DNA from 2 places in the Pseudoalteromonas mucoides genome. Region 2 is predicted to be linked to the other one. Evidence: predicted binding sites of a transcription regulator. Region 2 holds the regulator's gene; the other holds the start of a gene.

Region 1 (11,756 bases), on a different contig from region 2:
GTATCTGGCTCATCACCAGTCAAGCTACAGGCTGTAAGGCTGATTGAAAGTAAAAGTATTATAAGGCGCATATTTGCCATCCTCTTGATGCATGGCAGATACAAAGCAATAATTATGCCTATTTATAGTTTGATGGGATTGTCTGTGAAATGACTAACGATACAGCTGACTTGCTGTTGCTTTAATTTATCACAATCAGCTTGGGCATTTTTTTGATATTGATAAGCACCAAGTTTAAGTCGGTAGTAAGTAACCCCGTTAACATCGACAGACTCTACATTTGCTACAAACTTGCCTTCAAATAATTGTGGCGCTGCATTTTGGATGTCTGCAGCACTTTTAGTTAGCCGCACCTTTTGTGTTACTGAAGCAACTTGTAGTGCATAAATAGGTGGCGTCGTAACCCCTGGCTTTACTATTGTTGCTGGTGCAGTTACTTCTGGCGAAATAACTTCTGGTTGTTTAGCAGCAGTAGATTCCTGCGCTACAACGGCATTAAGTTGATTAATTAATAACTTGAGATCTTGTTCAATAACAAGTAAACGTTCAATCCCTGGTTTTGCTTGCTGCCACTGAGCTGCTGATTCTTTTAATTGCGCAAGCTCGGTTGCTGAAATACTTACCACTTCTTCATTGGTAATTTGGCTTTGTTTATTTCCAGCATCTGTACTGTTGCAGCCAACAAAGGTAGTGCATACCAATAAAGTTAATATACTTTTAAAAATATGTCGTAACGCCATCAAAAGCTCCCTATTTTATTAATGTGTTATTTGTTGGGCCTTAACTGTGCAATTTAAGCCTTTATTTTTTAGGTTATTACATGTGTTTTCAAGTTTTGTAGAAGCATCTACGGCATAGCCAATAGCTAATACATAACGCTCATTCTCTTGCAAATAGAACGCTTCATTTAATGATTCAGGCTTTAAATGCTGTTTTATTAGCTGAAAATACGCTTTCAAAAACGCTAATGAAGAAAAGCTACCCGCGTTAGCAATGTAGCCTGACGCCTTTACTTTTTCAGTTAAAACAAAATCAACCCCCATCACAACGTCGCCCTGTGGGGATAAATTAACAGTTATATTCTGCGTTTCTTTTAAGCCTTTATTATCTTTGTAATTATCTTCAATAACAGCTTGGTATTCGCCAGGTCTTAAATCAGTGAAAAGGTAGTAACCATCGTATGCTGCCTGTGTTTGCGCCACTTTGTTACCTTGTATGTCGAGTAATGCAATTTTTGCATAGGGCTTAACTTCATTTGCTTCTCCCTTATGTAAATACACTACACCTTCCACTTCACTTGAATTATTAATTGGATAATCCATATATTCAATAAACCCTGCGCGTGGAGTAATTGAAAACCCTTCATGGGCTGGTACTAAAAAGGGATCTGGAAAGCTGTCTTTATCTAGCACGATATCTGTAGTGCGATTGGCCGGCATTGAAGTAAGTAACGCAATACCTTGTTCATCGGTAATTGCTTGGCGGTAGTTTTGTAAACCTTTAACCTTAACACCAGCAACGCCCTGCTCACCTTCGTCCATGGTGCCATTGTTATTTTGATCTAAAAATACCCTGAGCATTAGAGTGCCTGTTGTGGTTAAGCTTTGCTTTGAAACAAAATAGTGATTATTTTGAGTATCAAAGCCTAAGCTAAAACGGCTATAAACACCAAGTTGCCAGTTATCCTGACTATCGTAATTAATGTTACTGGTGACACTAAATTTATCACTTTGCCAACTTAAGCCCAAATCAGCAGATTTAAGATCATTAATACGTGAATCTCGCAAGGTTAGCTCTGCTTGTAATTGACTTGTAATACTACGATTAAATTCAGCCTCATAACTGGTTATTTCATTTACAGGATATAAAGTATAATCGACTCCAAAACGGCTATAAATACGCCCTAAGCGGCCTTGTAATCGGGAGGTACCATCGATTAACTCATTATTATTGAGCTCTCGCCATTGTAGTTGGTTACTCAAAGAAAAACCTGAATAAGCATAGTTCAATCTGTTTTGTGCTTGCTTATAAGTACCTTGGCTATCAGAGTCTTGATATAAAAAGTTATTCTGATAATTTAAGCGACCATACCTACTTTGTATTAACTCACCAGCCATATCAAATTGGTAACTATCATATTTTGTATTCGTTTCGTCGGTTCGGTTAATGGCACTAAATAGCAGTGATTGCTCAGCTACTTGACTTCTAGCTGTAAATTCAAGCTCTTGCTCATTTTGATTGTTTTGCTCGTAATCTAAATTTAATAAAAGTCTGCTGAACAAACTTAAATTAGTTCCTATTGATACATGCTGTAAGTCATCAGTCTCTCGTTTTTGTCCAAGCGCAGCTGTATATATAGAAAAATCATCAGTAATACCTTGCTCATATCGCCCCGCAACTTGCCAACCAGTGTTGTTATTAAAGTTAGAGCTGCCAAGTAGTTTTTTTCCTTGCTCTGATACTGATAGCTCATAAAAACCTTCACCTTTTGCAAGTTGGTTACTATCAATAAAGTAGTATTCGTTTTTACGTTCAACTTGTCCTTGTGGGCCATAAAAAATTAGCTCGAAATTATTTTCACCGTAATATAAATCCACATCATCAAAAACATATCGCCCATCAGATAGGCTAAGCTGCTGCGCAATCAATACGCCATTACGGTAAAGTTCAACGTCCCAACCTAATTGAATAGCTCCACTTAAATTAATACGATTACTATCAAATTGCTGACTAAGTTCGCGATTAGAGAATTTAAATCCCCGTCCATATTGACTATTATAACGGCTTCCAACTTGAGTCGCGATCACATCGCCAAATTCAAGCTCTGTGACGCCCAGCTCACCAAGTAAATTACCTTGTGCATTTTGTTTAGAAAAGGTTATTCGTGAATCAGTTAATAAATCGCTCTCGCGGCCGGATAGAAAATACTCTGTAGATAAGTAAGCAAAATCTTGAGCGCCAAGTAATGAGTAACTCGCCCTATTTTGGTTTTTATCAGCACTATAATTTAATTGTAAATCAGCCACTGGCGAAGAAATAGCTTGGTACGGACTTGCCTTCCAAGGTAATGTTGGTTGTGATTTTCGGTTTGTTTTATTAAGACTTCTGTCTTTGCGTAAACGTTGGAGTTCCAGCGGGAGTAACTCTTCACTTTTGAGATAGACTTCAAGATCTGCAAAATCAACATTAAATTCAATTCCAAAAGCGCGCTCTAAAACATCAATCTCAATATAAATATCGTCATCAATATTCATATCAGAGTCAGTTAGTTGCAAAACCCCTTTTTTCGTAATCAACGCATTATCTGCCAATTCAAATGACTGTTGATTACGATACCAACCTTGCGCTGAGCCTGTCGATATATCAACATCTATTGCAAACTGTAGAATATCAGCAAGCCCAGATAATCCTAGTTGGACGCCTTTTTCACTTTTGAGCGCAAAAGCTTCACCCAAATAATAGTCATTTAAATACAATGAAAAGAGTAAAAACTCACCTGTAGCTATTCGTTGTTGTGAATCAATAGTAGAATTTGGCGAGGGTATTAGCGCAATATTAGCCGTTGTAAGCTTATTTTGGATTGATTTCAGCGTATCTAGCACATCATTAACTGTAGGCTCAGACTTACTAGATACACTGATGCTAAAAGCTAAACTTAGCCCTAGTATTAATCTTAAAACACTATTATGAGTTTTCATTCACACTTATTAATCTAGCATGCTAGCCGAAATAGCTAGGGTGTACTGCGCAAATATGACGTCAGCATACTCATCTGCACCAGTGTATTTAAATGATACGCTACCAGGCTTAGTAATATTTTTATCGCTAAACAAGCTTAATGTGACATCTGCATTTTTTACGTCAGAAAAAATACTTAAATTGCCAATTTCGGCAACTTTTTCCTCAGGGCTATTAGCATCACTTTTATAATACGCACTTAGCTTTCCATAACTACTAAATTTAGTGCTACGGTTCATTTTTAAGTTAAATTGCATACGTTGAGTGTCAGTTTTTTTAATCACTTTGGCCTGCTCAATAACCACCGTTGGCAACTCCGCATTTTCACGCATTACCACTGGAATGCTATAACTCATGATCATATTAATTTTTATCGAGCTTTTATTTTTCGTATTTTCGTTGGGTAAAGCTTGAAATAATAAGTGTGAGCGGTACTCACCAGCAGCAAGATCTTTGGGCTTTCTAATTGCAATCTTCACCGTTTGTTTTTCACCGGGTGCTAAACGCATTTGCTTTGGTGACAAACGTGTCATAGAGCTTAAGCTGGTATCAGTAGGTTCAGGCAAGGTAATATAGCCACCTGTTGCTGTAGATTGCTTTTCACTCCAAATCACACGGTATGTTTTGTATTCTTTACTAGTATTTATCACCGTCACTTTAGCTGTACGCTGACGTTCATCAAAACTTATGCGGGTTGGTGAAATGAGAAGATCAGCAAGTGCGTTCTGGCTTAATAATATAAAGCTGAAGACCAGCACTAGGGTTAACTTGTTGAACATTTAAATCCTTAATAGTCCACAGAGATTTCGAGGTTTGTCGTTGAAGAGTAATTACCATCTAAAAATTGTTTACTGCTTGTATTTATCTCAAGCTTGCCGCCAATAAACACCTTCGCTTCACCAAACTCATTACCAACTGCATATTTAGGAAAGCCATTTAAACTCACCTTAAAATCAGCGCTAGTACTACCTTTAGTGTCATGCTGTAAAATGGCTGGTGCAACTAAATTCATAGTGACTCGGGTCCCCGTAGGAATACCCGTTAACAAAAGCTCGGCTGGACGACCATCTTTAAGGACATAAATATCCCCAGTGGTATTTATAGTACCGTCGTCTTTTATAATTACAGAGCCGAACTGTTCACTGTTTAAAACAACTAAAGTGCCAAAATCCAGCGCTTGCTGCTCAATACTGGCAGCTTTAGCCCAATGCGAAGCAAAAGCTAAAAACAAGGTCAATAAAGAGCAAAAGCGCATGATACAGTCAGCTATCTATATTAATAAGCAACTTCAAGTTGAAAGTTACCAGTGTAGTCAGTGTCGCGGTACGCTTCTGAAGAAGGAGTGGACGCAGTAGAAAGAGTTGCACCAATATTGAACTCCACACTCCCCTCTCCATCAGCGGTTAAATATATACTCGACCCATCATAATAATTACCTGAGTTTGGTCCGCTCGTAATAAAATACTTCCAACTACCAACAGTGAAATTAGGTTCATTTAAACCTTGACCATCAGAGTTCAATTCACTGGCTGTTGGATCGGTAATTGACAAACGTGCATTAGGTACTACTTCTGATACAGTAAAAGAAGCAGGGGAACCTTGTGCAATAATAGAAATAATGGCTGGTTCACTATCAATTCTTGACGATGGTATAGTTGCATCTGGCTCTGGGTTAATCGTTAAGGTTGCCTGATTAGTACCTGTGGAGTCCGCAACAGCACGAATAGTACCAAAATCTAAATCATTGCCTTTTTCTAGAACTACAGTATTTTGTACTTTAACCGTTGCACTAAAGCTCTCGCTTGCTGCATAAACACTAAAAGAACTAACAGCTACAGCAACTGCAAGTAAAGTAGAAGATAATTTCATACTAAATCCTTATAAAAGATGGGACATTACCCTATGTTGCCCCTATCTTATTTATTATCGACACTTAGAACAATTACTTTAAGCTTAATTACTGAAAAATAAGATAAGATGACTAAAATTTTAAAGTGGCTGACCAACAAAAGGAGCGCTTAAACATCTTTGCCCCATTTTTTGTGCTATTAAGCAAAAAGCATTAGCTTGCGTATAGTCTTTGAAGGGGCCTACCCGTAGGCCATACAAAGTGACGCCTTTATTTTTACGCTCCGTCATTACAAACCCTAATTGGCTAAATGCCTGAGGGTATTCACGATAAAGGCGAGCGATTTGCGATTTTACCAGTTGCGGTTTTAAATAAAGCCCTAATTGTGCGCCAGGTAATGCGTCGTTTAAAAGATTAGACGGTTGATTAGTCGTTTTTGGGATTGTATTGCCTTGAGGTTGTACAGCCATATTATTTATTTGATGCACCACGTCAACGCTCTCTGAGCGAAGCTCTACTGGGGTTTGCGCTAATTGAGAGTTTGACGATAGCGCCATAATTAATAGCTTTAGGTCGCCTTCCATTTCAGCCAAACGGCTTATACTATCTTGCTGCTGCTGCCATTGTTCAACATATTCTTTAACTTGCTGATCAGAGATAAGCGAAGGTTTATTGTCAACTTGGTTAGTATTGTTATTAGCGCAGCCACTTAAAGCGGTTGTTACTAAGATTAGAGCTGGCAAAACACGCTGTTTTATATGCATTTTCAATTAGCTTTTAGAGAACAATATAGTTTATTTTAAGCAAAAAAAGTGCCATTAAGGCACTTTTTTAATACATTATTTAAATGATATTTATTTTACTAAGTCTTTAATAAAATTACTTAAATCATCTTTAAATTCATCACGTCGAAGCGCGTATTCAATTGTCGCTTTTAAATAACCCAATTTACTACCGCAATCATGGCTACGCCCTTTAATAGCGTAAGCAGCAACAGCTTCTTTTTCCATTAGCATCGCGATAGCGTCAGTTAATTGAATTTCATCACCTGCGCCTGCGGGGGTTTTAGCAAGTAATGGCCAAATATTTTTACTTAAAACATAGCGACCCACAACAGCAAGGTTTGACGGAGCTTTATTTACAGGAGGCTTTTCAACCATATTTAAAATAGCAGCACTTTGCCCTTGAGTAATTTTTTCATCGCCTAAGTCAACCACACCAAATTTATCAACATCTTGCATAGGCACTGGCTCAACCATTATTTGGCTTTCACCGGTTTGCTCAAAATGGGTGATCATCTCAGCAAGGTTATCTTTTTCTAGGTTACTATCATACTCATCAATGATCACGTCGGGTAATATCACCACAAAAGGTTCATCACCAATAATCGGTGCCGCACAATTAATTGCATGGCCTAAGCCTTTAGCTTCACCTTGACGTACATGAATTATAGTTACATCTTTAGGACAAATAGCCTGAACTTCGGCCAACAATTGCCGCTTCACTCGTTTTTCAAGCGTGGCTTCTAACTCAAAGCTGGTATCAAAATGGTTTTCTATTGAGTTTTTACTTGAGTGCGTAACCAAAACAATTTCTTTAACGCCAGCAGCAATTGCTTCGCTCACTACATATTGAATTAGCGGTCGGTCAACAACGGGTAGCATTTCTTTTGGTATAGCCTTTGTTGCTGGCAACATACGGGTTCCTAGGCCTGCAACAGGGATAACAGCTTTCATTCGTCTCTCCTTAAGTGGGTATGATTCTGGTTGGTTAAAACCAATGTCATTTTAGCAGGCTAATTTGACCACTGGCTTAACACAATCAGAGTTACCTAATTATACTGAAAATGGGTATTTAATCGCATCATGGCATTGGTAGCCAATCACTTCAAAATCATCTCTGGTTACCCATGTTTCTATGTCTTCTAATGTTTTTATTTTTGGATTGATATGTAATTGCGGTGAGTCAAATGGCTCACGCTTTAATTGCACATCACGCATTAATTCTAGCTGATTTTCATAAATATGCGCATTAACAATTTTATGATACGCCTTACCTGCTTTATGCCCAGTAATTTGTGCTACTAAAGCAAGCAAAACAAAACATTGTATTTGATTAAAGTTCAAACCTAGTGGTACATCACAGCTACGTTGATACGATGTTAGATAAAGCGTATCACCCAAAAGTGAGAATGTATGCGTGTGCATACAAGGGCGAAGGCAACCTAAGTCAAACTCACCGGGGTTGTAGAAGGTGACTATTTCGCCTCTGTCATCAACACCGTTTTTAAGGTTATCAATTACTTTTTTCAACTGATCCAGAGGCGTGCCATCTGGGCGTTGCCAATCACGCGCTTGAACGCCATAAACGCGGCCCATGTCATCTTCACCTTTACGATTAGGATTATTAAGCCATGCTTGGTTTTCATTGGCATTAGCATCCCAAGTCATACAGCCTATGTCACGAAACTGTTCTGCACTACTGTAGCCTCGTAAATAGCCTAAAAGTTCTGCAATGGCAGCTTTATAATAGCTTTTACGTGTGGTGATCATTGGGAACTTGTTATTCGCTACATCGTATTCAAGCTCAGCGTTAATAACAGTTAAGCAACGTGTTCCGGTACGTTTATTTTCAACCCAAATGCCTTCATCAACTATGCGCTGACATAATTCTAGATATTGTTTCATTGTTTTCTTCTTAGGCCTTTTTTGCAGTCACTGGTTGTGGCTTGTTATAAGCCCATAATATCAAACCAAGGCCGCCAATGATCATCGGTAACGATAAAATTTGCCCCATAGAAATAAATCCGCCAAATAAACCTAAATGTGCATCAGGTTCACGGAAATACTCAATGGCAAAGCGAAACACGCCATACCCTAATAAGAATAGTCCACCTACACTGCCTGCCGGGCGTGACTTTTTAGTAAACAAGTAAAGGATAATAAATAGAACAAGGCCTTCAAAAAATGCTTCATAAAGCTGCGATGGGTGGCGTGCAAGCGGCCCTCCAGTTGGAAATACCATCGCCCAAGGCACATCTGTTGTGCGTCCCCAAAGCTCACCATTAATAAAGTTACCAATTCGCCCTGCTAATAAACCCACTGGCACCAATGGAGCAACAAAGTCGCCTACCGCTAACAGCTGCTTTTTACGTGTCCAGGCAAATACACAAATAGCGGTGATCACACCCAGCGTGCCACCATGAAATGACATGCCGCCTTGATCGATTCTAAATAGATACAATGGATTTTCTAAAAAGTAGCTAAATTGATAAAACAGTACATAACCAATTCGGCCGCCTAATATAACCCCGAGCATGCCGTAAAAAAGTAAGTCGCTTACTTCTTCTTTTGTCCATCCTGAATTAGGCTTTTGTGCCTGACGATTTGCCCACCACATGGCAAAAGCAAAACCAATTAAATACATTAAGCCGTACCAGCGTACGCTCAATGGGCCAACCGTAAAAATAATCGGGTCGATTTGTGGAAACTCAAGAGCCATAAAAATTAAACCTTAACTAAACACCATTTGAAGTGCGATGATAACCAATAATACTGCGAACGCTTTTTTAATCGTCGCAACGGGTAAATAATGAGTTGCTTTTGCGCCAATAGGTGCCATAAACCACGAAGTGATCACTATACCTAATAACGCGGGTAAATAAACAAACCCTGCAAAGCCATGTGCTAAATCTGTCACTTGCCAGCCGGCCGACACATAACCAACCGAACCGAATAACGCGATAACAATACCGCATGCGGCAGCACAGCCAATCGCTTTTTTAATATCCACTGAAAAGTGGTTAAGCAGTGGTACTATAAGCGCGCCTCCACCTATGCCTATCAAACCTGACAACCCACCCATTATTGCGCTGAACGCACCGATAATAGGCCCACTGGGCATTGCATGATTACTTTGTTCCACTTTACGTGTTGAAAGCACCATACGAGTAGCAATAAACACAACACTCGTTGCAAATACACCGCGTAGCAATTGCTCTGGGATATAACTGGCTGCAAACCCACTAATTAGCGCACCTAAACCGACCCCGCCCATAACCCATGGAGCAATTTCCCAAGGCACATTATTATTTTTATGATGAGCAAGTGCTGAAGAAGTAGAAGTAAATAATATAGAGGCTAGCGATGTAGCAATAGCAATCACCAGTACGTGCTCTGCGGATGCGACTTCAAATTTTACTAGCAATACACTTAATACAGGCACTATGATCAAGCCACCGCCAATACCAAGTAACCCTGCTAAAAAGCCGACAATGCTTCCTAGTACTGCACAGCTTGCGATCAATATAACTAAATCATGCATAGCACACTCTTATAAATAAAATGTTATATGCATATACTAATGTATTATAAAGTATGTTCACAGCTAAAAATGCAGCCCTGGCTAACTATGGTTTGGTGTATAAAATAATTCGCCAAGATCATGCTCAATCATAAAGTTTCGTGTTAATCGCAGTACTTGCTTTGCAGTTGATTGCGCTAAGCATTGAGTTAACAGTGCTTCCATATCAGAGACTTTTAAACGCCTGAGTACCCATTTTACCTTGCTCAATGAAGAGTTATTCATACTTAAACGACGATAACCCATAGCAATCAATAGTATAGCGCCTTCTGGGTCGCCCCCAAGCTCGCCACATAAGCTTAAAGATAAATCATATTGTTCACACTCATGCGCTACTTTTTGTAACACTCGCAATACGCCAGGATGATATGGGTTAAATAAATCTGCAACACGGGCATTTGAGCGATCTACTGCTAATAAATACTGAGTTAAATCGTTACTGCCCACAGAACAAAAATCAACTTTTTTAGACCATTCTGGCATCATAAATACACTTGAAGGTACTTCAAGCATCACACCCACTTCAGGCCGATCTATGACTTGTTCAGGGTATTGCTCTTCAAGCTCAAAATAAGCTTGCTCTAACAATGCTAAAGACTCATCAACCTCTTCTGTGCCACTGATCATAGGGAGCATTATTTTTAAATTACCTAAGCCAATATTAGCTTTAACCATGGCTTTTAATTGATCTAAAAATAACTCTGGGTGATCAAGAGTGACACGAATACCTCGCCATCCTAAAAATGGGTTTTCTTCAGTTATATCAAAGTAATCAAGCACCTTATCGCCACCAATATCTAATGTACGCATGACAACTGGTTCAGGGTGGTAACTTGTAAGTACTTGACGATACCAATCTTCTTGCTCAGCTTGTGAAGGGAACTTACCCTTTTGCATAAACCACGCTTCAGTACGATACAAACCAACACCATCGCACACTTTGGTATTGGCTGTTTCAGTATTCAAATCTAAACCTGCATTTAACAGCAAGGTAATTTGCTCGCCATCTAAGGTAATTGCATCACACTCTTCTTCTGCAATGAACTTATCGTTGAGTAGCGTTTCTTGATATTTTAATTGGCGGTATTCGTCTTGCAGCATTTGCGAAGGAGAGATATATAAACGCCCTGCATAGGCATCTAAAATCATCAACTTAGCGTCTAACTGTAACAAAGGTATATCTTCAATACCCCAAATTGCCGGAATTCCCATGGCTCGCGTTAAAATAGATGCGTGACTATTAGCTGCACCATTTACACTGACAACACCTGCTAAATGCCCTTTAGGTACCTCAGCCAACATAGCAGGAGTTAAAGTATTGGCTATTAATATTGTATCTTTCGGGTAACTCTTTGCTGCATGCTCAGTATTTACTAAGTGGTGCAGTACACGTAAGCCTATATCTTTAACATCAACAGCCCGCTCTTTAATGTACGGGTCTTGCATGGCATTAAATTGTGCTATTAGTTTTTCAATGACAATTTTTAAAGCACTTTTCGCACACCAGCCTTGTTGTAGCTGCGCCTCTACATTTTGCCCTAAACTTTTTGCATCTAATAATTGCTGGTAAACATCAAACACAGCAAGTGCTTCTTTAGGAATAGAATCACTGAGGGTCATTGATAGAGTATTAAATTCTTTGCGCGTAGCAGAAACAGCTTGGCTAAATAAGCGCTGTTGCAACACAGTATTATCGTCTTTTTTAAGCTCTATTGACTTAAAATCAAGCTTAGGAATGACCACATAAGCGTGTCCGATTGCAATGCCCGGAGCGCTTGAAACCCCTTTTAAGACCGAAGTTTGGTGA
Region 2 (11,756 bases):
GTCACCCGCTAAAGGTATCAAACGTATGTTTGGCCCGCAAGCTGGTGTGGAGCTGGTTAAGTCGATATTAAAGTTTGCGGTGGTGGCTGGGTTTGCCATATTTTTAATTAATACCTTTTTTGATGAGATTCTTCATCTGAGCATTGAAAGTGCTCCGGGTAATATTATTCATGCTTTAGAGATTCTGGCGTGGATGTTTTTAGGTTTAACCTGCACATTAACGATTATTGCAGCGATTGATGCACCGTATCAAAGTCATAAACACCACAAAGAACTTAAAATGACTTTGCAAGAAGTAAAAGATGAATATAAGAATTCAGAAGGTGATCCGCAAATAAAAGCTCGCATTAGGCAAACCCAACGACAGATGTCGCAGCGCAGGATGATGCAAGACGTGCCTGATGCAGATGTAGTTGTAACCAACCCAACCCATTATTCCGTGGCACTTAAATATGATACAGAGCGTGCAGGTGCGCCAATTGTACTTGCTAAAGGGATTGATGAGATGGCAATGCAAATTCGAAAAATTGCAAAAGGGAACGAAGTCCCTGTAGTTGAATCCCCTATGTTGACTCGTGCGCTGTATCACACTGCAGAGGTTGGCGACCAAATACCAGATCAGCTGTTTACAGCGGTTGCACAAGTACTAGCTTATGTATTTCAACTTAAGCGCTTTCAAAAAGGCCGTGGTAAGCGCCCAACTGAGCTCAATAAAAAGCTTCCTATTCCAGACGCTTATAAATACTAGTCCTGCTTAATTTTAGCTTTGCAATAACTTGGAATAGTTATTGCAAATTCCGTGCAGTGTCAATTTTTTGAAATTGTGAGTTATGGAATTTAAAGCTGTATTACAACAACTTAATAAAGATAAAAAAGAGTATGCCAAAGGAGTTGGAACGCCTTTACTCGTACTAGCTGCGCTAGGTATGGTGATTTTACCGCTGCCGCCGTTTTTACTCGATATTCTTTTTTCGTTTAATATAGCCCTTGCCTTAGTGGTTTTGTTGGTGACTGTTTACACCATGAAACCTGTTGAGTTTGGTATGTTCCCCGCAGTACTGCTTATCGCAACCATAATGCGCTTAGCGCTCAATGTTGCCAGTACCCGAGTAGTTTTACTTGAAGGCCACAATGGCGGGGATGCCGCGGGTAAAGTTATTGAAGCATTTGGCTCGGTGGTTATTGGTGGCAATTATGCCGTTGGTTTAGTGGTGTTCTTAATTTTGATCATCATTAATTTTGTCGTAATCACCAAAGGTGCTGGGCGGATTTCAGAAGTATCAGCACGTTTTACCTTAGACGCTATGCCAGGTAAACAAATGGCCATTGATGCTGATTTAAACGCCGGTTTTATCAGCGCAGAGCAAGCACGAGACCGCCGTGAAGAAGTCACCCGTGAAGCAGATTTTTATGGTTCAATGGATGGTGCCAGTAAGTTTGTAAAAGGGGATGCCATCGCAGGTATCGTGATTTTGATCATCAATATCATTGGTGGTTTATTCGTAGGTATGATCCAACATGACCTTAGTTTCGGCCGAGCGATGGAGGTGTATACATTACTGACGATTGGTGATGGCTTGGTTGCACAATTGCCTTCATTACTGTTATCAATTGGTACAGCAATTGTTGTAACACGCCAAAATGAATCGCTGAATATGGGCGACCAATTCAAAAGCCAACTTGGTAACGAAAAATCTCTGTTTATCGCATCAGGTATCCTCATAGTTATGGGCTTAGTACCCGGCATGCCGCATTTTGCATTTTTAAGTTTAGGTGCACTGCTTGGTTACCTTGCTTATTACACACAACAAAACAAAATTAAAGCAGCTGCTGCTAAAGAAGAAGAAGCGGCAAATGGTGGTGCAGCAGGTACCGGCGTTGCAAATAAACAAGAACAAAAAGAACTTGGCTGGGATGACGTACAGCAAGTTGATGTAATTGGTTTAGAGGTCGGTTACAGGTTGATCCCGCTTGTTGATCAATCTCAAGGTGGCGAGTTACTAAACCGAATTAAAGGGGTACGTAAAAAGTTATCACAAGAGCTGGGCTTTTTAGTACCACCGGTGCATATTCGCGATAACCTCGAATTAGACCCAAATGCTTACAGAATCACCATGATGGGTGTATCCAGTGGTGAAGGTGAACTTAAACACGGGGATGAGCTTGCGATTAATCCAGGCCAAGTGTTCGGCCCAATTAAAGGCATTGAAACTAAAGATCCGGCGTTTGGTTTAGATGCAGTTTGGATCAAGCCAAATCAAAAAGATGAAGCCCAATCATTAGGCTACACAGTGGTCGATTCAGCGACTGTCGTGGCTACTCATATCAGTCAATTACTTACTAACAGTGCAGCATTACTACTTGGCCACGAAGAAGTACAAAATCTATTAGATATGTTAGCTAAAAGCCATCCTCGTTTAGTTGAAGGATTAGTGCCAGATGTATTACCACTCACAACCGTGGTTAAAGTTTTGCAAAATTTATTAAATGAAGGCGTAGCAATTCGCGATATGCGCTCTATTGTACAGACCCTAGTTGAGTATGGTCCTCGTAGCCAAGACCCTGATGTATTAACGGCTGCAGTGCGAATTTCATTGCGTAGATTAATCGTTCAAGATGCGGTTGGTATGTCGTCTGAAATACCTGTCATAACCTTGGCGCCTGAGTTGGAACAGATGTTGCATCAGTCACTTCAGAATGCAGGCGACGAAGGTGCCGGAATAGAGCCAGGACTTGCAGAGCGACTTCAACAATCATTAAACGAAGCGCATCAAAATCAAGAAATGGCCGGTGAACCTTCGATATTGCTAACATCAGGAATGTTACGCACTGTGTTATCTCGATTTGTTAAGTACACCATTCCAGGTTTGAGAGTGATGTCTTATCAAGAGGTACCAGATGAAAGACAGATCAAGATTGTTAGCTCAGTAGGCCAATAATCGGATTTTAAAAGGGTTGTGAACCATGAAAATAAAACGTTTTTTTGCTAAAGATATGCGTACCGCACTAAAAGAAGTTAAAGATGAACTTGGTGTAGATGCCGTTATTATGTCAAATAAAAAGCTAGCTAATGGCGTTGAAATTGTTGCTGCTGTCGATTATGACAAGGCAGCACCGAAAGAATCAGCACCACAACCCGCTGTTGCCCAAGCGCAAAGGAATCCGAACTTTGTAAAACCTGCACCGCAACGTGCTCAGCAAGAGCCACAGGCTGCGGTTGCTGATAGCCTACAAGCTTTATTGGAACGTCAGTCACCACAACCTAAATCACCAGAGCTTGCGTCTATGTTTAGCCAATCGGGTATTGATACTTCAACTCAATACCAGGGTAAAGCACAGCAACAGTCACAACCAGCTCAAGCGCAATATAGAACAAGTGAACCGCAAGCACATCCAGATTTTGCTCGCCGTGAAGCGCTGAGCAAAGCTCATACACAAGCACATAGCTTAGGTTTTGATGATGAGTTAGAAAGTGGCTTTGATGATTTAGACACTCCTTTACACTCTCAAGCTGTTGCAGGCAATAGTAAAGGTGAAGAAATTTCGTCAATGCGTGATGAAATGAATGCGATTCGTCAACTGCTTGAACACCAAGTGTCAGGTTTAATGCAACAAGATATGGCTCGGCGTGATCCAACACGAGCTTGTATGATTGACCGTTTAGTTGGTATGGGCATAGAGCATGATGTAGCCGAGCAAATGGCGTGTTTTATTCCTGATGATGTTTCTCGCCAACAAGCATGGCAGGCGCTATTGCAAATGGTTGAAAACCAAATGCATACAACGAATAACGAGATACTTCGCCAAGGTGGCGTATATGCATTAGTGGGGCCTACCGGCGTTGGTAAAACAACCACGGTTGCCAAGTTAGCCGCACTTGGTGCGCAAAAATATGGCGCAGATAAAGTTGCGTTGATCACAACCGATACTTACCGTATAGGTGCTTATGAACAGCTTGCGACGTATGGTCGTATAATTGGCTGTGGCGTAAAACAAGTTAAAGATGCTAACGAATTAGCAGAAGTGTTATACCATTTACGAAATAAACGACTAGTATTAATTGATACTGCGGGAATGAGCCAACGTGATTTACGTTTAACAGAGCAATTAAACACGCTAATGCGTAATCAACGTGTGGATATTCGTAATTATTTAGTGTTAAGTGCAACGGCGCAAATTAACGTGTTACAGGAAACGGTAAGACACTTTAAGAAAGTACAATTAAGTGGCTGTATTTTCACCAAATTGGATGAGTCGCTAAGTTTAGGTGAGATTATTAGCGTAGCGATTCAAAATCGCCTTCCAATAGGGTATCTTACTAACGGCCAGCGTGTTCCTGAGGACATTCGTGTTGCTAATTCAGAAAAATTAGTAAAAAAAGCTGAACAATTGTATTTAAAAAGAACAAAAGCACAACATTCACGACGTCAAGCAGTGGCGTCAAGCACAGTAGGGATGTATGATTAACACAGTATTAGATCAAGCAAGTGGCCTGCGAAAAATGAGTCAAAACAATAATAACGGTGTAAAAGTTATCGCTGTTACCGGTGGTAAAGGCGGCGTTGGTAAAACCAACGTGTCATTAAACACTGCAATCGCGCTTGGCCAGCTAGGCAATAGAGTTTTAGTACTGGATGCCGATTTAGGTTTAGCAAATTGTGATGTGATGCTAGGTTTACGTGTAGAGCGTAACTTATCCCATGTTTTATCGGGTGAATGCGAGTTAGATGAAATTTTAGTAGAAGGCCCCGCAGGTATTAAAATAGTACCTGCAACCTCTGGCTCACAAAGCATGGTTGAACTATCACCGTCTGAGCACGCAGGCCTTATTCGCGCTTTCAGTGAACTAAATACTGAATTCGATATATTAATTGTTGATACCGCCGCAGGTATTTCTGACATGGTGCTGAGTTTTTCTCGTGCAGCACAAGATGTTATGGTTGTTGTATGTGACGAACCTACTTCAATCACCGATGCTTATGCTCTTATCAAAGTACTTAGCCGTGAGCATGGTGTTTACAAATTTAAAATAGTTGCCAATATGGTGCGTAGCATGCGTGAAGGCCATGAACTATTTGCAAAGTTATCAAAAGTAACCGACCGATTTTTAGATGTCTCTATGGAGTTGGTTGCTACCGTTCCATACGATGAAAATATGCGTAAATCTACCCGCCGCCAAAAAGTAATTGTGGAATTATTTCCAAACTCTCCAGCGGCAGTTGCCTTTAAAACTTTGGCGACAAAAGCAGTTAAATGGCCAATACCTAATCAACCTTCAGGCCATTTAGAGTTCTTTATAGAAAAATTAGTAAACGGCTAACTATGACTGCATCGGTGAGCAAAGCGATGGGCTATCAATCCACAGCAAATTTAAATGCAATAGTAGAAAGGCACGCGTCGCTGGTAAAAAAAGTGGCGTGCCATTTAATTGCACGTTTACCACCGAGTGTACAGCTAGATGATTTAATTCAATCAGGCATGATAGGTTTAATTGAAGCGTCGAAAAACTTTGATGCTGCAAAAGGTGCCAGTTTTGAGACCTTTGCAGGTATTCGCATTCGTGGTGCAATGCTTGATGAAATGCGCCGTGGTGATTGGGCCCCTCGTTCAGTACACCGCAATAGCCGTATGGTTGCAGAAGCAATTACAGAACTAGAAAGTCAATATAATCGTGAGCCTAAAGATAGTGAAGTTGCTGAAAAACTTGATATTACGCTAGATGAGTACCATCATATTCTAAGTGATGTAAACTCAAGCAAAGTTCTGGGTATCGAAGACTTAGGGGTTGATGAAGATGTAATAACCCCAGTTGGGCAAGACTTAGCACTGGACAAGCCCTTTAATAACGTTAAGAATGAACGTTTTAATGAATCCTTGTTAGCAGCAATTAAGTCGCTACCAGAGCGTGACGGCCTTGTTCTTTCGCTCTATTACAACGATGAAATGAATTTAAAAGAAATTGGGCACATACTCGATGTTAGCGAGTCGCGTGTGAGCCAGATACATGGTCAGGCGATGATTAAGCTAAAAGCAAAAATCAATGACTGGATAAATTAGTAGTAAGTAAATATAGGTTCAGACCTCACCGGAGGATGTTTTGGATAAAAACATGAAAATTCTTGTTGTTGATGATTTTTCGACGATGAGACGTATTATCAAAAATCTGTTAAGAGATTTAGGTTTTACTAATGTGCAAGAAGCTGATGATGGTTCAACAGCTTTACCAATGCTACAAAATCAAGAGTTTGATTTCGTAGTAACAGATTGGAATATGCCAGGTATGCAAGGTATTGATTTATTACGTGCAATCAGAGCTGATGACACGCTTAAACATATCCCTGTGCTGATGGTAACAGCAGAAGCTAAAAAAGAACAAATTGTTGCTGCTGCTCAAGCTGGCGTTAATGGCTACATCGTAAAACCTTTTACTGCTGCAACACTTAAAACCAAATTGGAAAAAGTGTTTGAGCGCCTAGGCTAATTAATAGGAGAGGCTTATGTCAGCACCTGCTGCGCCTCAGATCACTTTAGAACAAGCCCGTCAGCTTGTTGTTCACCTTGAAAACGGTGAGCAAGATAAAGCTGATCAGCTCATCCTTGATGCGGCGACAAAAGAGCAATCAGAACTTTTTGCTGAAGTTGGTAAATTAACCCGCCAACTTCATGACGCGCTGAAGAATTTTGAACTCGATACACGGCTCTCAGACTTAACAACTGATGCAATTCCTGACGCAAAGCAGCGTTTAAATTATGTTATGGAAATGACAGAAAATGCTGCTAATAAAACCATGGATGCAGTTGAAGCTAGTTTGCCTATAGCACAAGGGTTAGCCGATGAAATCGCCCAGATAAAGCCGACTTGGGACCGTTTAATGAGTCGTGAAATTGAGCTCGGTGAATTTAAAACACTGTGTCATAGTTTAGATAAATTCATGAACCACTCCCACACTAAGACCGACGAACTGCAAGGTCTAATGACTAATGTGTTAATGGCGCAAGATTACCAAGACTTAACAGGGCAAGTGATCCGCCGCGTAATTGATTTAGTTAGAGAAGTTGAAGATAGTTTAATACATTTATTGACTGCATTTGGTAGTCATGAAATTGGCGAAGCTAAAACTAGAATAGCAGCTATAGAAGAAATACCGCCTGCAAAAACGACATTAGCAGGTCCAGAAGGGCCAATTATTGATAAAGAGTCGCGAGATGATGTTGTCAATGGGCAAGATGATGTTGACGATTTACTGTCAAGTTTGGGCTTCTAAGAGGAGAGCACTGCATGAGCTTTGAAGTCGATGAAGATATTTTACAAGATTTTCTAGTTGAAGCTGGGGAAATTCTTGAGCTTTTATCAGAACAGCTAGTAGAACTTGAAAATAATCCAGATGATACCGAGTTACTAAATGCTATTTTCCGTGGTTTTCATACCGTAAAAGGTGGTGCGGGTTTCTTAAGTATGACAGAGCTGGTTGATGCTTGTCATGGTGCAGAAAACGTATTTGATTTACTGCGTCAGGGCGTTCGTAAAGTAAACTCAGAGCTCATGGATGTTATATTACAAGCGCTCGATACAATAAATGAAATGTTTGCGACGATACAAAACCGCGAACAGCCAGAGCCCGCCGACCCAGAATTACTCGCTATTTTACATAAGTTAAGTCAACCGCCTAGTGCCGATGAGGAGCAAGCTCAAAGCGCACCAACACCAGAGTCTGTAGCGGTCGAAGAAGAGCCAGACTCAACAATCGATGAAGATGACCCTTTTGCTTTTGATATGTTGTTCAATGGCCAAGTTGACGACAAGCCAGAAGATGCACAAATTGATGAGATCACCGAAGATGAGTTTGAAAGCTTATTAGATGAACTCCACGGTAAAGGTCAGAGTCCGATAGCGAATACAAGCGCTGCGCCTCAAGATAATGCCAGTAGCAGCGATATTACCGATGATGAATTTGACAGTTTACTTGATGAACTACATGGGGTAGGTAACTTTGGTGCGGTAAATCCTGCTCCAGCTCAAGAAGAACCTATTGAAGCAGCTACAACAGCTGAAGTGAAAAGTGTAGCGGCAAGCTCAGCATCAGACGATGAAATCAGCGATGACGAATTTGAAGCACTACTAGATGAATTACATGGCAAGGGGACTGCACCTAAAGCGCTTGCTACCAGCAATGTAGAGGCTGATACCCCTAAGCCAGCTACAGATACACCGAAACCTGAAGCGAAGGTTGAAAAACCAGCACAAGTAAGCAAGCCTCAACCTATTGCGCAAAAGCCCGTTGAGAGTAAAGCTCCTGCGCCAGCTGCAAGTACAGCTAAAAAACCTGCTCCACCTCAAGCTGAAACAACCGTGAGGGTTGATACGAAGCGCTTAGATCAAATCATGAATATGGTTGGTGAACTTGTATTAGTGCGTAATCGATTAGTAAGTTTAGCGACTAATACAAATAATGAAGTGATGGGCAAAGCAATCTCTAATTTAGATGTTGTGACTGCCGATTTACAAGGTGCGGTAATGAAAACCCGCATGCAACCAATCAAAAAAGTGTTTGGTCGCTTTCCACGTGTAGTCCGTGATTTAGCGCGTAGCTTGAAAAAAGACATTAACCTATTATTAGTGGGTGAAGAAACAGATTTAGATAAAAACCTAGTTGAAGCACTTGCCGATCCACTGGTTCACTTAGTGCGTAACTCGGTTGACCATGGTATTGAAATGCCTGATGTACGTGAGGCCGCAGGTAAACCAAGAACAGGTACGGTTACTTTATCTGCTTCGCAAGAAGGTGACCATATTTTGCTGACTATACGAGATGATGGTGCAGGTATGGATGCTGAGAAGCTGAAAAAAATAGCTATTAGCAAAGGTGTGCTTGATCACGATCAAGCGAGTCGTTTATCTGATACTGAAGCATATAATCTAATTTTTGCGCCAGGCTTTTCAACCAAAGAACAGATTTCAGATATTTCCGGCCGCGGCGTTGGCATGGATGTAGTAAAAACTAAAATAACCCAATTGAATGGCTCGGTAAGTATTCAATCTGAGTTAGGTGTTGGTACTATATTAGAAATCAAAGTACCACTGACATTAGCCATACTACCAACCTTGATGGTTGTTGTTGGTCAGCAAACCTTTGCCTTACCGTTGGCTGGCGTAAATGAAATTTTCCATCTAGATCTGACTCGTACAAATGTAGTTGATGGGCAATTAACTATCATAGTGCGTAAAAAAGCAATTCCACTATTCTATTTAGAACACTGGCTTGTAAAAGGTGCCGATACCTCGCAACGTAAAGCTCAAGGGCATGTTGTTATCGTACAAATCGGTACTCAGCAGGTTGGTTTTGTTGTGGATTCATTAATCGGCCAAGAAGAAGTTGTTATTAAACCACTGGATGCCCTTTTACAAGGGACGCCAGGTATGGCTGGTGCGACAATTACTTCAGATGGCGGTATCGCCTTGATTTTGGATGTCCCAAGCTTGCTAAAATACTACGCAGGTTAGAGTAATCTTTATCTTTTTATGGGAGCCACAGGCTCCTGTAGATGAAATTTAACATGAGTACGCCAATGGCAGTTAAAGTATTAGTTGTTGATGATTCTAGTTTTTTTCGCCGTAGAGTGAGTGAAATTCTAGAGCAAGATAAGGACATTGATGTAATTGATTTTGCGGTAAATGGCCGTGAAGCAGTCGATAAAGCGCGCCAACTTCGCCCTGATGTCATCACGATGGATGTCGAGATGCCGGTGCTTGATGGAATCAGCGCCGTGAAAGAAATCATGGCAGCAAACCCAACTCCTATTTTGATGTTTTCGTCGCTGACTCGTGATGGAGCAACCGCGACACTGGATGCGCTTGATGCTGGCGCGTTAGATTTCTTACCGAAGAAATTTGAAGATATTGCGCGTAATAACGAAGATGCGATTAAGCTTTTACAAAATAAAGTAAAAGAAATCGGGCGTAGACGTTTATCGAGATTTAGCCGCCCAGCGACGAGTATTAATAAGCCCTCGGTAAATAAAGAAACAGCGCCAAAGACCAGTATTGCGCAGCCTGATCGCAGTTTTAGTCGACCCGTGATACCTGTTGATACGAACGCTGCATCAGTACGAGCTTCGGGTAAAAAGTATCAAATTGTAGCGATAGGTACGTCTACTGGTGGGCCCGTAGCATTACAAACTATTTTGACTCAATTACCAGCGAATTTTCCGCATCCCATCTTACTCATTCAGCATATGCCAGCTGCATTTACGCCAGCATTCGCAGCACGATTAAATGGCCTGTGTAAAATCAAAGTTAAAGAAGCGCAACAAGGTGATAAGTTAATGCCCGGTACGGCTTACTTAGCTCCTGGTGGCCAACAAATGCTAATTGAAGGACGTGGTGGTAATCGAACGTTAAGAGTATTTGAAGACGACAGTGCACGTATCACATATAAACCCAGTGTTGATGTGACATTTGCTAGTACTGCAAAGTCTTTCCAAGGTGATGTTTTGGCAGTAGTGCTCACTGGAATGGGCGCAGATGGCCGTGATGGTGCGCGAATGCTCAAACAAGTCGGTGCAACGATTTGGGCACAAGATGAGAGCACCAGTGTGGTTTATGGTATGCCACAAGCTGTTGCTGCTGCAGGGCTTTCTAGTGCTAGTATTGCATTAAATGATGTGGCTACTCGATTAGTACGTGAGATTGGTTGTGGATAAGCTATCAATCTTAGGGCTAGTAACTGCGTTAGGTGCAATAGCTCTTGGCTATACATTAGAAGGCGGTGCTGTTGCTGCTTTATTTAACGGCCCTGCACTGATCATTGTACTAGGCGGCACCTTGGGGGCTGTGATGTTACAGTCTCCGGTTAGCACGTTTATCAAAGCCTTAAAAATTAGTTACTGGGTTTTCTTCCCCCCTCGTCATGATATTGACGCAGCCATTGAAGAGGTTAAAAGTTGGTCCCACAAAGCACGCCAAGAAGGGTACTTAGCCCTTGAAGATACGGCGCTCACTCACCCTGATAGTTATGCAGCAAAAGGCCTTAGTTTACTTATCGATGGAGTGAGTGAGAAAAAGCTGCGAGATACGCTTGAAATTGATTTGTTGCTAGAGCGCGAGCGACTGCTTGAAGCAAGCCGTGTTTATGAAGCTTTAGGCGGCTATAGTCCGACTATAGGAATTTTGGGCGCTGTACTTGGACTTATTCAGGCCATGTCATTTATTACCGAGCCGCAAAAGCTTGGTGCTGGCGTGGCCACTGCGTTTATTGCGACTATTTATGGTGTTGGTTTAGCAAACTTATTATTTTTACCGATGGCTAATAAATTAAAACAACAAGTTGAGCAAAAAATGTTGTTTCATGAGCTACTTGCCGAGGGAATTATTGCTATAAGCCAAGGCGATAGCCCTGCAAACATAGAGCTTAAATTAGAAGCTTACCGAGTTGAACGACCTAATCTAATAGCTAATTAACTTATGATCCGTCGTCGGCTTCGTCATCAAACTAGTAATAATCAGCACACAGAGCGTTGGTTAGTCTCCTATGCAGATTACATGACTATCATGTTTGCGTTTTTTGTGGTGATGTATGCAATTGCTATTAATAAAGAAGAAAGCTTTCAAATTTTATCAGACTCATTAGAGCAGGTTTTCGATCAATCTGCGCGTCAGAATAGTCAAGAGGGCACCGGTGTGACGGGGACAGGTTTATTAACTGATAGAGTCAGCCCAGAAAAAGAGCTGTTATATGGTGAAAGTATCCAAAAGCAAG

Evidence for each region. Region 2 encodes FliA, which starts transcription of late flagellar genes. Its sites were predicted from a motif close to CTAAAGNTNNNNNNNNNNNNGCCGATA; they were not measured.
Region 1: AAEU30_RS20235 (DUF4402 domain-containing protein) is a predicted target of FliA. The motif match lies at 5,663-5,689, and genes of this name have one in related genera.

The regions. Positions count from the first base shown of each region.
Region 1 is NZ_JBMMUC010000024.1:23,434-35,189, forward strand. It holds gene AAEU30_RS20210 (FlgO family outer membrane protein) at 1-71, opposite strand, end outside; gene AAEU30_RS20215 (SPOR domain-containing protein) at 123-740, opposite strand; gene AAEU30_RS20220 (hypothetical protein) at 759-3,698, opposite strand; gene AAEU30_RS20225 (fimbrial biogenesis chaperone) at 3,708-4,517, opposite strand; gene AAEU30_RS20230 (DUF4402 domain-containing protein) at 4,526-4,993, opposite strand; gene AAEU30_RS20235 (DUF4402 domain-containing protein) at 5,014-5,607, opposite strand; gene AAEU30_RS20240 (SPOR domain-containing protein) at 5,728-6,351, opposite strand; gene galU (UTP--glucose-1-phosphate uridylyltransferase GalU) at 6,442-7,323, opposite strand; gene AAEU30_RS20250 (thymidylate synthase) at 7,423-8,274, opposite strand; gene lgt (prolipoprotein diacylglyceryl transferase) at 8,285-9,088, opposite strand; gene AAEU30_RS20260 (sulfite exporter TauE/SafE family protein) at 9,101-9,910, opposite strand; gene ptsP (phosphoenolpyruvate--protein phosphotransferase) at 9,992-11,756, opposite strand, start outside.
Region 2 is NZ_JBMMUC010000004.1:73,133-84,888, forward strand. It holds gene flhB (flagellar biosynthesis protein FlhB) at 1-748, shown strand, start outside; gene flhA (flagellar biosynthesis protein FlhA) at 831-2,939, shown strand; gene flhF (flagellar biosynthesis GTPase FlhF) at 2,965-4,467, shown strand; gene AAEU30_RS05460 (MinD/ParA family ATP-binding protein) at 4,460-5,320, shown strand; gene AAEU30_RS05465 (RNA polymerase sigma factor FliA) at 5,347-6,057, shown strand; gene cheY (chemotaxis response regulator CheY) at 6,098-6,481, shown strand; gene AAEU30_RS05475 (protein phosphatase CheZ) at 6,498-7,265, shown strand; gene AAEU30_RS05480 (chemotaxis protein CheW) at 7,280-9,502, shown strand; gene AAEU30_RS05485 (protein-glutamate methylesterase/protein-glutamine glutaminase) at 9,568-10,701, shown strand; gene AAEU30_RS05490 (flagellar motor protein) at 10,694-11,458, shown strand; gene AAEU30_RS05495 (flagellar motor protein MotB) at 11,462-11,756, shown strand, end outside.